One region of the Kitasatospora arboriphila genome, then DNA from elsewhere that is predicted to be linked to it. Evidence: riboswitches for the same ligand, from Rfam matches in the RefSeq annotation. Region 1 holds a riboswitch; the other holds the start of a gene.
What was found. Region 1 has a riboswitch for cyclic di-AMP ahead of ABD353_RS29370 (C40 family peptidase). Riboswitches for the same ligand answer to the same signal wherever they lie in the genome.
Positions count from the first base shown of each region.

Region 1 (7,708 bases):
CGCGAGCTGGTCACCGACGGCGCCCGCTGGTCCTACCGCAACGAGGGCGGCCGCTGCGTCGCGGACACCGACCGGGCCGCCTGAGACGTTCGGGGTACGCACTCAGGGGCGCGGGGAACCGCGCACGCGCCCCTGGGGGTGCTGCCCCTCCTACCTACTCGTCGAGGCCGAGGGCGAAGGCGGCTTCCAGGTCGTGCTGGGAGTAGGTGCGGAAGGCGATCTGGGTCTCGGTGTGCTCGACGCCCGGGACCTTGTTGACCTGACCGGGGATCACCTCGGCGAGGTCCTCGTGCTGCCGGACGCGGACCATCGCCACCAGGTCGTAGCTGCCGGTCACCGAGTAGACCTCGCTGACGCCCTCGATCGCGGCGATCGCCTCGGCGATCTCGGGGATCCGGTCGACGCTGGTCTTGATGAGGACGATCGCGGTGATCACTCTTCGGCTCCTGTGTGTGGGGTTCCGCCCAGCGTATCCGCCGTCAGGCGGCGCGTCTGCCCTGTCCGGGGCCGCACCGGGCGCGCGAGCAGCCACCCCGCGCTGAAGCCGATCACGTGCACCAGGTAGGCCACGCCCGGCACCGCGGGGCCCACCGGCCACCACTGCAGGGCGAACCACAGGCCGAGCACCAGCCAGGCCGGGAACCGCAGCGGCAGGAAGAACAGCACCGGCACCAACGCGGTGACCCGGGCCCGCGGATAGCACCGCAGGTACCCGCCGAGCACCCCGGCGATCGCCCCCGAGGCGCCGACCAGTGCCCGCACCGACTCCGTGGAGTCCGACTCCGCCAGTGCCCAGCCATACGTCGCCAGGTAGCCGATGCCCAGATAGAAGAGGAGGAAGCGCAGCCGTCCGAGGCGCTCCTCCACGTCCGGGCCGAAGACGTAGAGGAAGAGCAGGTTGCCCACCAGGTGCAGCCAGCCCGCGTGGACGAACAGCGAGCTGAGCACCGACAGGAAGGGGATCTTGTGCGGGGTGGGAGGGACGGTGCAGCCGGGCACCGCCGGGGGCAGCGTCGCCAGCCGGCCGGCGTCCAGGGGCCGGTTGGCGAGCAGCTCCGCGGGGACGGCCCCCCAGTGCTGCTCGAAGCGCTGCTCCGCGCAGACGCGGGCGTTGCCGGTGCCGTACCGCGGATTGAGGCCGAAGCTCGGGCCGGCCAGCAGGACGAGGGCGCTCAGCGCGATCAGCGCGTAGGTGACGACCGGCGTGCGCGCCGGCGCGGCGGCGTCCCGGCCCGCCGCTGCGCGCACGGGGGCGGGGACGGGGGCGGGGACGGCCATGACAGCGAGCATTCCTCGGTGCACCCGCGGTGACACCGCGGGTGCAGCAAGCGGGTGACCTGTCCGCCCTTCAGGACCGGTGACCGCCGGAAGAGCCGCACGCAATAGGCTTGGAGGACCGGACCCGGACCATCCGAGAGGACCTCCGATGACCATCGCCGCCCCCACCGCCGAGACCCGCTGGCGCTGCACGCTCTGCGGGAACCTCACCCGCTTCGACGTGACGCGCTCGGCCCGGGTGGTGGAGTACCTCCACTTCGACCTCGGCGGCGAGTCCAAGGTGGAGGAGACCGAGGTGCTCAGCGAGACCCTGGAGTCGGTCCGCTGCCGCTGGTGCAACGCGGTCGACCAGGTGGAGCTGGTGGCCCGCCCCGGCGCCGGCGCCGACGAGCAGCCGGCCGAGGACGAGCCGAAGGCCTGAGCCTCGCGCTTCCGACACACCCCGGTGGAGCCCCTGGCGCCGCCGGGGTGTGTGGCGCGGTGCCCGGCTGGGCACGGTAGACGGGACAATTGCACAGAGCGGTGCATTTCGAGGGCAGCGGCCACCGGCCGCGGGCCCGGGGACCAGAATCGGAGCCGAGGACGTGGTGGACGCAGCGAGCGGGCCGGCCGAGCCGCAGGGGCAGCAGCCCGCCGCGGACGCGGAGCTGCCGGACGCCGCCGGGGCCGGGCAGGAGCCCGCGGCCGGGGACGCACCGTCCGAGCAGTTGGACCGGCCGCTGCCCGAAGGGGTCCGCCGCCGGGTCGTGGGCATCGCCGCCGACGCGCTCGGCGCCATCCCGCCCGGCGAACTGCCCGCGGGTCTGCGCCCGTACGCCAAGTTCACCCCGGCCCGGCGCGCCAAGTACGCGGCGACCGCGCTGGCCGCGGCGCTGGACGCGGAGCCGGTCTTCCGCGTCCGGATAGCCGATCGGCTGCGGCTCGGCCAGCCCGACCTGGTGAAGGCGCTGGAGTCCGGCGCGGTGCCGGCCGCCGCCGACCCGATGGACGTGGCCGCCGCCGCCTACCTGCTGCGCCCGGCCGGCTGGAGCCGGCTGGTGGTCGAGGCGGGCGACGAGGTCGAGCGGGCGGACGCCGAGGGCGCCGCCGCCGAGGCCGCCCGGGTGGTGGAGAAGCTGCAGGCCGAACTGACGGAGGTGCGCGCCGCCGCCCGCGCGGACCTGGACCGGCACCGCGCCGAGTCGGAGGGCGTGCGCCGGGAGGCGGAGTCGCTGCGCAAGCGCGTCCGGAGCCTGGAGAGCGACACCCGGCGGGCGCAGGCCGAGGCCCGCAAGCTGGCGACCGAGCTGGAGGCGGCGCGGGCCGCCGCGGCCGCCGAGCGCAGTGCGGCGGACGGCGAGGCCCGGCGGCTGCGGCACCGGATCACCGAGCTGGAGACGGCCGCGGAGGCCGGCCGGCGGTCGGCGCGCGAGGGCCGCAGCGTGGAGGACATGCGGCTGCGGCTGCTGCTCGACACGGTGCTGCAGTCGGCGCAGGGCCTGCAGCGCGAGCTGGCGCTGCCGGTGGCGCAGCTGCGCCCGGCCGACCTGGTGGAGGCGGTCGAGCCGGGCTCGGCCAACCCGCACGACGTGGCGCGCCGCGGTCTGGCGGAGGACGACCCCGCACTGCTCGACCAGCTGCTGGCGATCCCTCAGGTGCACCTGGTCGTCGACGGCTACAACGTGACCAAGACCGGGTATCCGACGCTGCCGCTGGAGCAGCAGCGGATGCGGCTGCTGGGCGGTCTGGCGATGCTCGCGCAGCGCACCCAGGCCGAGGTCACCTGCGTCTTCGACGGGCAGGACCTCGACGTCCCGGTGATCATGGCGCCGCCGCGCGGGGTCCGGGTGCGCTTCAGCCGCACCGGGGAGACCGCGGACGAGCTGATCCGCCGCCTGGTGCGGGCCGAGCCGCAGGGCCGGCCGGTCGTGGTGGTCTCCACGGATCGGGAGGTTGCGGACGGCGTACGGAAGGCCGGTGCACGCCCGGTCGCGTCGATCCTGCTGCTCAACCGGCTCGCCCGGCCCTGACGGGTCGTCGGCCCAGGTGGAGGGCATGGTGGCGGGGTTGTGTCGGGGTGGTGAAATCCAGCGTTCCGCGCCAAGTTCGCCCGGCACGGGAGTGGCGCAGGGGGCGGATCTTCACTAGGGTCTGGCGTCAAACCTATTTTCCGGACGTCCACCCGATCGGGTGAGTCCAGCAGGAAGAAGGAGCTAGTCCCTTGGCCTCCCACCGCCGTCCCAAGCAGCCGAGCCGCGCGCGGGTCACCGTGCTCACCGCTGCCGCCGCGACCGCGGTCGCCCTGTCGGCCCAGGCCGCCGCGCATGCCGCGCCGGCGAAGCCGAGCAAGGACGAGGTGAAGGTCCAGGTCGACAAGCTGCTCGAGGAGCAGGAGCAGGCGGCCGAGAAGTACAACGGCGCCAAGGAGCGGGCCGACCAGCTCCGCAAGCAGGCCGACCAGCTGCAGGACCAGATCGCCCGCAGCCAGGAGCAGCTCTCCCAGGTGGCGTCGGGCCTGTCCGCGGTCGCGGCCGACGAGTACCGCACCGGCGGCGTCGACCCGACGGTCGCGCTGATGCTCTCCTCGAACCCGGACAACTACCTCGCGAAGGCGTCCAGCAACGAGCAGGCCACCGACACCCAGGCCTCGACGCTGAAGGGCCTGCGGGACCAGCAGCGCCGGCTGGACCAGCAGAAGCAGGAGGCCGCCGCCATCCTGTCCGAGCTGGACCGCTCCACCCAGGTCCTGAACGACGCCAAGTCGGAGGTCCAGAAGAAGCTCTCCGAGGCCCAGAGCCTGCTGAGCACGCTGACCGCCGCCGAGCGCGCCGCGGTCCTCGGCACCGACCGCGCCTCGCGCGGCGACAGCCGCTACGACCTGGGCAGCCTGCCGCCGGCCTCCGGCTACGCGGCCACCGCGGTCGCCGCGGCGATGGGCAAGCGCGGCACCCCGTACGTCTGGGGCGCCACCGGCCCGAACTCCTTCGACTGCTCCGGTCTGATGGTGTGGGCGTACGCCAAGGCCGGCGTGTCGCTGCCGCGCACCTCGCAGTCGCAGGCGAGCGTCGGCGCCCGGGTACCCTCCTTGGCCGACGCCCAGCCGGGTGACCTCGTCATCTACTACTCGGACGCGCACCACGTCGGCATGTACATCGGCAACGGCCTCGTCGTCCACGCGCCGCACACCGGCGACGTGGTGAAGGTGATGGACGCCGACACCCTGCCGATCAAGACGATCCGCCGCGTCTGACCCTCCAGTAGCAATTCGGACATAAGCCTCACCTGCGGCGTTTCTGATGCCGCATGACACGCCCGGGCGCGTCGCGATCACCGTGTGATCTCCGACACGCCCGGGCGTCGCGTTTTGTCCGCCGACGGGTGACATCGCGTCAGCCGAGCGTGGATTACCGGTCACCGGCGGTCGCAATCACATTTTCACGACAACATTTCCCCGTCGTTTTTCTGACAAGGATTTGAACGGATCACGGATCGGTTACTAGGGTCATCCCCACGGATCACCGCACAGTGGTTCGCCCAACCCGGGCGGCGGCGGTGGTCGCCGCCGAGTCCGCGACGCAGCAGGACGGTCCCGACCGTCCACGGGGAGCCCCTGCGGGGGTGCTGTCGAACGGAGCCGGGGAACCACGTTTCCCCCGGGGTGAATCGGCGTCAGGTCGGCCGCGCCGGCCGGGCCGCGGTCGGACCGCGGACGGGCGGGTGCGGGCGTGAGGCGTCGTAGGGCAATGCTTCCGGCCCGAACCCGTCAGCTCACCCGGTAGGCGGTGTGAGGAAGAAGGAGTCCGCCTTCGTGGCGTCCCATCGTCGTCCCAAGCCCGTCGGCCGTACCCGTGCCTCGATCCTGACTGCGGCAGCCGCCACTGCGGTGGCCCTCTCCTCGCAGACCGGCGCGCACGCGGACCCGACCCCCACCAAGGAGCAGGTCGCGGCCCAGGTCGACCAGCTCAACGAGCAGGCCGAGGCCTCCAACGAGGCCTACCTCGCGGCCGAGCAGAAGCAGCAGGACCTGCAGAAGCAGGTCACCCAGCTGCAGGACCAGGTCGCCCGCCAGCAGGCGGAGGTCAGCGGCGTCCAGGGCCGCCTCGCCGAGGTCGCGGCCCAGCAGTACCGCGACGGCGGCATCTCGCCGACCGTCCAGCTGATGCTCTCCAGCAACCCGGGCGAGTTCCTGGGCCAGGCCGGCGCGGTCAGCCGGATGAGCGCCACCCAGGCCGACACCCTCAAGTCCTTCAAGGCCGAGCAGGCCAAGCTGGACGGCCAGAAGGTCGAGGCCGAGCACAAGCTCGCCGAGCTGGACACCAGCACCCGCGCGCTGAAGGCCAAGAAGGAGGAGTTCCAGGACAAGCTGGCCAAGGCCAGCGCCCTGCTGAACACCCTCACGCAGAAGGAGAAGGACGACCTCGCCGCGGCCGAGGCGAAGGCGGCCTCCGCGGCCAAGTCCTCCGCGGACCGCGCCTCGCGGGACACCGCCCGTCCCGACCTCGGCAGTGTGGACGTGCCCTCGGGCTCGTACACCGCCAAGGCGATCGCGGCCGTCAAGTCCGCGCTGGGCGCCCCGTACGTGTACGGTGCGACCGGCCCGAGCACCTTCGACTGCTCCGGTCTGATGCAGTGGGCGTACGGCAAGGCCGGCGTCTCGATCCCGCGCACCTCGCAGTCCCAGGCCGGCGCGGGCACCAACATCGGCACCAACATCGCCAACGCCAAGCCCGGCGACCTGGTGATCTACTACGGCGACCAGCACCACGTCGGCATGTACGTGGGCGGCGGGCAGGTCATCCACGCGCCGCACACCGGTGCGGTCGTCCGTTACGTCTCGGCGACGGCCATGCCGATCTCGGCGATCGTCCGGGTCTGACGGCCCGTCCGGCGGCTCCCCGCGGGCCCGGCTCCCCCTGTGGGGCCGGGCCCGCGGCCGGCGCCCGCCGCCAGGTGCCGCACCGGCAGCGTCAGCACCGAGCCGCCCGGGTCCACCTCGAAGCCACCGGTCTCCGCGACCGGCCACAGCCAGGGCCAGTACGCCGAGGAGAGCGCCAGCCGGATCCGGTGCCCGGCGGGGAAGGCGTGCGCGACCGGGGCGAGCTCCACCTCCACCTCGACCGGGCCGGTGCCGCCGGCCAGCGCCGCCGCACCCCGGGTGACCAGCGTGGACGATCCGTCCGGTGCCACGTCGCAGAGCCGGGCGGCGACCTGCCCGTGGCGGCCGTCGCAGCGCACCCGCAGCCGCAGCGCCGGTCCGCCGAGCAGTTCCTCGGGCTCCGGCAGCGGCACGGAGTCGAAGCAGACCGAGCGGCCGTCCTCCTCGCGCTGGTCCGGTGGCAGGTCGGCCGCGCCGCCGGCCGGCCGGAGCGCCCCGGCGTCGATGCCGGTGTGCTGCGGGGAGCGGACGGGGACGAAGCGCTCGCCGGAGGGCGTCCCGGCGGTGCGCAGCGCGTCGTCGAGTCCGTAGTGCACCTCGCGGACGTCGGGGGAGGGCCAGCCGTCGTCGCCGATCCAGCGGCCGGGCCGGTTGGCGTAGGAGGGGGCGGGCGGCACCGACTCGTTCATCCAGCTGCGCAGGGCGGGTACCTTGAGGACGCCGGTGTCGGCGCCCCTGAGCCAGTGGTCCCACCAGCGCAGGGTCTCCTGGAGGAAGCCGATCGCCGGGCCGGGCGGCAGGCCCTGGTCGGGGTACTGGTGCGGCCAGGGGCCGAGGACGCCGCGGGCGTCCGGGCCGAGTTCCTCGACCAGGCGCAGCACGGTGCCGGCCTGCGGGTCGGCCCAGCCGCCGAAGGCGAGGACGGCGGCGCGGACGGTCCGGAGGTCGATCGGCCCGCCCTCGTCGTCGGCGCCGGGGTCGACGGCGGCGAGGCGTTCCAGCCAGAGCCGCCGCCAGTCGTCGCCGGTGTAGCGGGGGTCGGGCGGGCGGCAGGCGGCGGCGAGCCGGGCGGCGGATCCGCCGTGCACGGCGGCGGCGAGCGGCGCGCCGGCCAGGTCCCGCCGTGGTGCGGTGCGGTCGTCCGCGCAGACGGCGACCACGGCGGCGAGTGCTAGCAGGGCGCCGGCGGCGAGGGCGAGGGCGGCGGCGGCGCCGCGGCCGATGCCGAAGGCGCCGGCCCGGCCGTTGGACCAGGGGCGGGCGGTGAGCCAGTCGAGCAGGGCGAGTCCGTCGTCGGTGCCGGCGGGGGAGGCGGGGTCGGCCGGGCTGCCTTCGGAGCTGCCGTGGCCGCGGGCGTCGACGCGCAGCGAGGCGTAGCCGTGGCCGGCGTACCAGGGGTGGCGTTGGGCGTCGCGGACGGCGGTGGTGTCGCCGAGCCCGCCGGGGTGGTGTTCGAGCAGGGCGGGCACCGGGTGGTCGGTGACCGGCAGCCAGAGGCGGGCGGCGAGGCGGGTGCCGTCCGGCATGGCGATCCGGACGTCCTCGCGGGTGGTGCGGTAGGGGTACGGGGCCGGC
Region 1 is NZ_BAAALD010000075.1:28,598-36,305, forward strand. Features, by position in the region: gene ABD353_RS29340 (aminotransferase class V-fold PLP-dependent enzyme) at 1-84, shown strand, start outside; gene ABD353_RS29345 (Lrp/AsnC ligand binding domain-containing protein) at 155-436, opposite strand; gene ABD353_RS29350 (rhomboid family intramembrane serine protease) at 433-1,278, opposite strand; gene ABD353_RS29355 (hypothetical protein) at 1,427-1,699, shown strand; gene ABD353_RS29360 (NYN domain-containing protein) at 1,926-3,287, shown strand; gene ABD353_RS29365 (C40 family peptidase) at 3,479-4,507, shown strand; cyclic di-AMP (ydaO/yuaA leader) riboswitch at 4,867-5,055, shown strand; gene ABD353_RS29370 (C40 family peptidase) at 5,066-6,133, shown strand; gene ABD353_RS29375 (CocE/NonD family hydrolase) at 6,085-7,708, opposite strand, start outside.

Region 2 (7,708 bases), on a different contig from region 1:
CGCCATCCGCTCGGCGTGGGTGGAGTGCAGCAGCCGGGTCGCCGTCGCGCGGACCTGCTCGACGTCCAGCCGGGCGTGGTGGATCTTCCCGGAGTCGTACTCCGGGAGGCCCAGGACGATGCCGGCCACGGTGGTGACGGTGCCGGCCAGGCCGACCAGGGTGGCCGCCTCGGTGAGCGGCACCGTCTCGGCGGCGGTGTCCAGCGCGGCGAGGATGTCGGTCTTGGCCCGGGCGATCTGATCCTCCGTCGGCAGCTCGGCGCCGCCGAAGTGCCGCTCGGTCATCCGGACGCAGCCGATGTCGACCGAGCGGGCGGCCTGCACCTCGTCACCGCCGAGCACGAACTCGGTGGAGCCGCCGCCGAGGTCGAAGACCAGGTACGGGGGCTTGAGGGAGCCGCCGGTGAGCTCCTTGGTGGCGCCGGTGAAGGAGAGCCGGGCCTCCTCGTCGCCGCTGACCACCTCGGGGACGACGCCGAGGATGCCGCGCACGCCCTCGGTGAACTCCGCGGCGTTCTCGGCGTCGCGGGAGGCGCTGGTGGCGACGAAGCGGATCCGCTCCGGGCCCACCCCGTGCGCCGCGACGATCTCCGCGTACTCGCGGCAGGCGGCGAAGGTGCGCTCCAGGGCGTCCGGGTGGAGCCGGCCGGTGGAGTCGACGCCCTGGCCGAGCCGGTTGATGATCATCCGGCGGTCGAGGTCGGCGATCTCCCCGGTCGCCGGGTCGAGGTCGGCGATCAGCAGCCGGATCGAGTTGGTGCCGCAGTCGATCGCGGCGACCCGGGTGGCGGTCACTGGTCCTCCTCCTCGGCGCGGGCGCGCTTGGCGGCGCGCTCGGCGGTCTTCTGCTCCTTGGCCGCGATGACCGCGGCGTGGTCCTGCTCCTTGGCCCGGTTGCGCAGGACCCGCTCGCCGGCCGCCTCGACCTCGGCCGGGGAGACGCACGGGCCCTTGGCCCACCAGTCCTCCAGCATGCCGATGGCCTCGTCGCCGAGCGGGTTGACGCCCTCGCCGGCCGCCAGCGAGTGGCCGACCAGCACGTGCAGGCACTTGACCCGGTCGGGCATGCCGCCGGCGCTGGGGAAGCCCTCCAGCACCTCGATGGCGTCGCGGCGGGCGATGTAGTCCTCGTGGGCCGCGCGGTAGGCGGCGGCGAGCTCCGGGTCCTCGGCGAGGCGGGTGCTCTGATCCTTCATCACGCCGTCGGCCTCCAGGGTGCCGATCAGCGAGGCCGCCTTGGGGCAGGTCAGGTAGTAGAGCGTCGGGAAGGGCGTGCCGTCGGGCAGCCGGGGTGCCGTCTCGACCACGTCGGGGTTGCCGCAGGGGCAGCGGTGGGCCACCCCGCGCAGCCCGCGCGGGACCCGGCCGAGCTGGGCGGCGATGGCGGCGACGTCGGCGTCCGACACGGTGCCGTCGGTGGCGGGGTGCTGTTCAGAGGTCATGGCGTGCTGTCTTCGTGAGGAGCGGGCGTCGAGTCGGCCAGGTCGACCGACTCGAGGACGGTGGTGTACCAGGGCTTGGCCGCCCTGACCGGGCCGGTGGGCAGCGCGTCGGCGGAGGCCGGGCCGGGGGAGGCGGAGGGGTCGACCGAGACGAACGGGGTCTCGCCGGGCATCGCGAAGTGCAGCCGCTCGCGGGCCTGCGCCTTCACGTACTCCGGGTCCTGCCAGCGGGCCTTCGCCCGCCGGAGCTCGTCGACCTGCTGCCGGGCGTGCTCCGCCCTGGCCCGCTGGTCGGCGATCTCCGAGCGCTGCGTCAGGAACTGCCGGGTGGGGTAGGCGAGTATCGCCACCAGCGAGCACAGGACGAGCACGAGCACGGTGGCGCGGCTGGTGAAGCGCGGACGCCCCGCCAGTCCCGGGATCTTCCACATCGCTCGTACCCCTCCTGCTCACGCCGGTGCCCCGGCCCCCACCCTACGGGGTGGTTGCCGGGGCACCGGTCCAGCGGCCGTGTGTCAGCGCGCGGGTGTCAGCCTCAGCCCTCGTACTTGTAGCGGGGGAACGCGCCCCGGCCGGCGTACTCGGCGGCGTCGTCGAGGATCTCCTCGATGCGCAGCAGCTGGTTGTACTTGGCGACGCGCTCGGAGCGGGCCGGGGCGCCGGTCTTGATCTGGCCGCAGTTGGTGGCGACGGCGAGGTCGGCGATGGTGACGTCCTCGGTCTCGCCGGAGCGGTGCGACATCATGCAGCGGTAGCCGTTGCGCTGGGCCAGCTCGACGGCGTCCAGGGTCTCGGTGAGCGAGCCGATCTGGTTGACCTTCACCAGCAGCGCGTTGGCGGTGCCGGTCTCGATGCCGCGGCGCAGGCGCTCCGGGTTGGTGACGAACAGGTCGTCGCCGACCAGCTGGACCTTGTCGCCCAGCTTGTCGGTCATGGCCTTCCAGCCGTCCCAGTCCGACTCGTCCAGCGGGTCCTCGATGGAGACCAGCGGGTACGCGGCGACCAGCTCGGCGTAGTAGTCGATGAGCTCGGCGGAGGAGATCGCCTTGCCCTCGAAGGTGTAGGCGCCGTCGTTGTGGAACTCGGAGGAGGCGACGTCCAGGGCGAGCGCGACGTCCTTGCCCGGGGTGTAGCCGGCCTTCTTGATGGCCTCGACGATGAGGTCGAGCGCCTCGCGGTTGGAGTCCAGGTTCGGCGCGAAGCCGCCCTCGTCGCCGAGGCCGGTGGACAGGCCGCGCTCCTTCAGCACGCCCTTGAGGGTGTGGTAGACCTCGACGCCCCAGCGGACGGCCTCGGAGAAGGACTCCGCGCCGATCGGGGCGATCATGAACTCCTGGATGTCGACGTTGGAGTCCGCGTGCGAGCCGCCGTTGAGGATGTTCATCATCGGGACGGGCAGCACGTGGGCGTTGGGGCCGCCCAGGTAGCGGAACAGCGGCAGGTCGCTGGCCTCGGAGGCGGCGTGCGCCACGGCGAGGGAGACGCCGAGGATCGCGTTGGCGCCGAGCGAGGACTTGTCGGGGGTGGCGTCCAGGTCGAGCATGGCCTGGTCGATCAGGCGCTGCTCGGTGGCGTCGTAGCCGACCAGCTCCGGGCCGATCTGCTCGATGACGGCGAGGACGGCCTTCTCCACGCCCTTGCCGAAGTAGCGGTTCTTGTCGCCGTCGCGAAGCTCCAGGGCCTCGAAGGCACCGGTGGAGGCACCGGACGGGACAGCGGCACGACCGGTGCTGCCGTCGTCGAGGCCGACCTCGACCTCGACCGTGGGGTTACCGCGGGAGTCGAGGATTTCGCGGGCTACGACGACATCAATGGACGGCACGAGGCATCTCCTAGCGGAAGCGGATGAGGGTCGTTACGACCAGAGCCTAACCGCACGGGCCCACCGGGCCGTGCCGCGCATGGCCCTGTCTCACCGTGTGGCCGGTCTACTCGCCGGTAGTTCACCTGAAGGACCACAAAACCGGCCGCCCGCCCGCGGGTGCCGCCCCGCGGGCGGACGGACCGTTCGTACCGTGCCGGACCGTCAGGCCAGGCGCAGCTGCTGGCCGGGCAGGATCAGGTCCGGATCGGCGCCGACGGCCTCGCGGTTGTTCGTGTACAGCTGCTCCCAGCCGCCGGGCAGCCCGTGCGCGGCGGCGATGCCGGACAGCGTGTCGCCCTCCTGCACGGTGTACTGCTCGCGGCCGAGGGAGGGCACCGGAACGGCCTGCAGGGTGCGGGCGCCCTCGTCGGCGCCGTCGTCGGCCGGGTCGGCCGGCCCGGTGGGCGCCGGCGGCAGGTGGCGCTCGTAGACCTCCTGGTGCGCCGTCCAGTACCACTGGTCGTCCTTCTGGTACCAGTACACGCCGGAGTCCGCGTCGAAGCCGCCGCGGCCGGGGAACTGTGGCGACGGCGACGACGGGGCCGCCGGGGCCTGCGTCTGTCCGGTGCCGCTGCGCGTCCCGCCGCTCCCGGCGGACGCGCGGGTCAGGCCGGCGCGTTTGGAACACACCGGCCACGCGCCGGGCCCCTGGGAGGCCAGCACCTTCTCGGCGACGGCGATCTGTTCGCTCTTGCTCGCCTGGTGGGCGAGCGGGGCGTACCGGGCGCCGCCGAACCCCTTCCAGGTCCGGGCGGTGAACTGCAGCCCGCCGTAGAAGCCGTTGCCGGTGTTGATCCTCCAGTTGCCGCCGCTCTCGCACTGGGCGACCTTGTCCCAGATCGAGACGGGGGCGGCATGGGCTCCGCCCGCGGTGAGCAGCGGCAGGGCGAGGCCGACACCCGTGACACCCGCGACGGCGACCGCCTTCTCGGCGGACGTCCTGCGGCGGTGGCGGCCAGGTCCGGTGAAGAGCATGGGTTGTCCCTCTCCGAACGCCTGCGAGGTGAGCTGTCGGGTTCGGACCGGGAGGCTGGCCCGGCCGCGGCCGCAGGAGGGGCCCTGCTGACGCGGCTTCACCCCTAGCCGTGGGGACGGCGACGAACGTGGTTCCCCCGCCCCTGTCCTGGGTCTCGGTCGTGAGGCCCGGGCACGGCGGACAGGATTCGGCGTTGCCGTGCCGGGGTCCGCGGCTGCGGACTGTTCGGGAGAGTAAGCAGATCGAACGACCGATCACAAGCTCATATCGCGGGTATCACGGAGCAATTACGGAGAGCCGATAATCGCCCACGAACGATGCAGGTGTCTCCTGATTGACGAGTGTTCAGATCCGACCGGATCCGACCGGTGCGACACACCGTCAGACCGTGTCGCGCCGCCCGGACGGCCCTGCCGGGGTGAAGGCGACCGGCAGCTCGCGCAGGCCCCGCATGATGAGGCCGCCGCGCCAGCGCAGGTCCGCCGGGTCGGCGTCCAGGGCGAGGTCCGGCAGCCGGGTCAGCAGCGTCGCCAGGGCGGCCCGGCCCTCCAGGCGGGCCAGCGGGGCGCCGATGCAGTAGTGGATGCCGTGGCCGAAGCCCAGGTGCGGGTTGTCGGCGCGGGCGAGGTCCAGGGTGTTCTCGTCGGAGAACCGGGCCGGGTCGCGGTCGGCCGCCGCCAGCACCACCAGCACCGGGTCGCCGACCGGGATCTCCACCCCGCCGATCGTCAGCGGCCGGGTCGCGAACCGCCAGGTGGCCAGCTCCACCGGCCCGTCGTAGCGCAGCAGCTCCTCGACGCCGGTCTCCAGCAGGCCGCTCTCGCCGCGTGCCACCGACTCCTGCAGCAGCGCCCGCTGCCCGGGGTTGCGCAGCAGGGCGTGCAGGCCGTTGCCGATCAGGTTGACGGTGGTCTCGAAGCCGGCGAACAGCAGGATGAAGGCCATCGCCGCGGCCTCGTTCTCGGTCAGGTGCTCGCCGTGGTCGCTGGCCCGGATCAGCCCGGAGATCAGGTCGTCGCCGAGGTCGGCCCGCTTGCGGTGGATCAGCTCCGCCAGGTACGTGCGGATCCGCTTCACGGCCCGGCCGACGCCGCCGCGCTGCCCGCCGGGCTGGCCCGGCTTGGTGTGTCGCAGCATCATGCCGGCCCAGTCCCGGAAGTCGTCCTGGTCCTCCGGCGGCACGCCGAGCAGGTCGCAGATCGCGTAGATCGGCAGCGGGAAGGCGAACTCGTGGATCAGGTCGGCCGTGCCGCGCCCGGCGAAGGAGTCGATCAGCCGGTCGGTGAGCTGCTGCACCCGCGGCTCGAACTCCGCCACCCGGCGCGGCGTGAACGCCTTGGAGACCAGCCGGCGCAGCCGGGTGTGGTCCGGCGGGTCGATGTTCAGCAGGTGGGTCATCAGGTCGGCCTGCCGCTCGCCCGGGATGCCGACCCTGCCGGAGCGGTGCGCCTGCTCGCTGTGGTGCACCGGGTTCTTGGAGAGCCGGGCGTCCGCGAGCGCCTGCCGGGCGTCCGCGTACCGGGTCACCAGCCAGGCGTCCACCCCGCTGGGCAGCGTGGTGCGGTGCACCGGCGCGTGCTCGCGCAGCCAGGCGTACGCGGGGTAGGGGTCGGCGGCGAACTCCCAGGTGAAGAGTTCGGGTCGGTCGTCGGGTCGGGGGGTCTCCGGCATGCCCCGACCGTATCCGCTGCCGGGCGCCCCTCCCGACGGTGCCCGACCGGCCCGCCCGGCCCGCGCGGGCGCCGTCGGGAGGCGCTGCCCGAGGGCCCGTGCGGGACGGCCGGATCCGATCGGCCCGGACGGGCGTGAGCCTGGTCACCTGGGGGGTAATCCCTGTTGCGGAGGGTCGCGAGGTGCCTACGATCCTCCGATAACCGTGAGGGCGGACGTGCGGAGCCGCCCGCGGGGTGTCGTGCTCAGAGAGGAGCAGGCCGTGCGAGTAGCCGGGGCAGTGGTCGTCATCGCCGTACTGAGCGGGGGCGAGGGGGCCGACCTGGCCCGCCGCTTCGCCGCCGCGGGCGCCGCGGGCATGCTCGTCGCCGATCTGCGCCCGGGTGTCGCGGAGGACCTCGCCACCGAGCTCGACCGCCCCGGCTGCCCGGTCGTCGGCGTCAGCGGCGACGTCCACCAGCCCAGCGACGTCGCCGCCCTGGTCGACACCGCGAGCAAGCACCTCGGCCGGATCGACCTCTTCGCCGTCGCCGGCCCGCACGGCGAGCGGATCGTCTCCTTCGCCGACCTGGACGACAACCTCGCCCCGCTGGCCGAGCTGCTCGCCCTGGTCGGCGAGGCGATCAGCGAGGTCGTCCCGCCGCAGCGTCAGTCCGACAGCCCCTCGGCCGTCCGCACCGCCGTCCGGTAGCGCCGCGCGGCACCGCGCAGCGCCGCGTCGACGTCCACGCCGGCGTCGTAGGCGCGCTGCGCCACGGCCAGCAGCAGCTCGCCGGCGTTCTCCGCGGTCAGCTCCCGCGGCAGTTCGTACGGGGCGTCCGACACGGCGGTGAAGCCGGCCCGGCGCACCCGGGACACCAGCTTGGCCGCGTACGCGAGGGCGGGCAGGCCCGACGGGACGCCGTCCAGCACCGACTCCCGCTGCTTCTCGGCGGCCTTCAGCTGCTCCCAGTTGGCCTCGACCTGGTCGGAGCCGGTGGCCTCCACGTCGCCGAAGACGTGCGGGTGGCGGTACATGAGCTTCTCGACGATGTCGCCGGCCACGTCGTCGACGGAGAACGGGTCCTCCGGGTGCTCCTCGGCGATCCGCGCGTGGAAGAAGACCTGCAGCAGGACGTCGCCGAGCTCCTCGCGCAGCGTCTCCCGGTCGCCCTCCTCGATCGCCTCGACGAGCTCGTACGCCTCCTCGACCAGGTACTTCACCAGCGACTCGTGGGTCTGCTCGGCGTCCCAGGGGCAGCCGCCGGGCGAGCGCAGCCGGTCCATCACCGAGGCGAGGTCGAGCAGCCGCGCGCCCGGCAGGTCGTACGAGCCGGGCAGCAGCTCGATCTCGGGGACGCTGCCCGCCTCCTCCACCGCGAGCCGGGCCAGGGCGTCGGTGAGGCCCGGGTCGCCGTCCGGGCTGCCCAGCCAGACCACCGGGGCGGCCTCGGCCAGCATCCGGGCGAGCGCCGGAGCGGACGTCCGCTCGACGGTCTCCACCTCGACGCCGGCCTGCCGCAGCGCGGGCAGCTGCGGGTGCTCCGGGTCGGCGGCCAGCACCCGGCCGGCCGACCGCAGGGCCTCCCAGGCGGGCCAGGACAGCAGGCCGGGGGCGACCCGGTGGGTGGTGGTCAGCAGGATCAGCTTCGGAGTCTCCACACCCCCGAACCTACCGTCCCTCGGCGGCGCCCCGACGCGTCCCGCCGGGCGCCGCGGGCGGACCGGTCAGGCGGACGGCGCGCGCTGCGGCAGCCAGTCGGTGGTGCTGTCGAC
Region 2 is NZ_BAAALD010000079.1:8,922-16,629, forward strand. Features, by position in the region: gene ABD353_RS29970 (Ppx/GppA phosphatase family protein) at 1-795, opposite strand, end outside; gene ABD353_RS29975 (DUF501 domain-containing protein) at 792-1,442, opposite strand; gene ABD353_RS29980 (FtsB family cell division protein) at 1,439-1,873, opposite strand; gene eno (phosphopyruvate hydratase) at 1,978-3,264, opposite strand; gene ABD353_RS29990 (LysM peptidoglycan-binding domain-containing protein) at 3,469-4,281, opposite strand; cyclic di-AMP (ydaO/yuaA leader) riboswitch at 4,286-4,452, opposite strand; gene ABD353_RS29995 (cytochrome P450 family protein) at 4,664-5,953, opposite strand; gene ABD353_RS30000 (SDR family NAD(P)-dependent oxidoreductase) at 6,216-6,644, shown strand; gene ABD353_RS30005 (nucleoside triphosphate pyrophosphohydrolase) at 6,602-7,594, opposite strand; gene ABD353_RS30010 (SurA N-terminal domain-containing protein) at 7,661-7,708, opposite strand, start outside.
Region 2: it holds a riboswitch for cyclic di-AMP, as region 1 does, so the genes downstream of both, ABD353_RS29990 (LysM peptidoglycan-binding domain-containing protein) here and ABD353_RS29370 (C40 family peptidase) in region 1, are expected to answer to the same signal.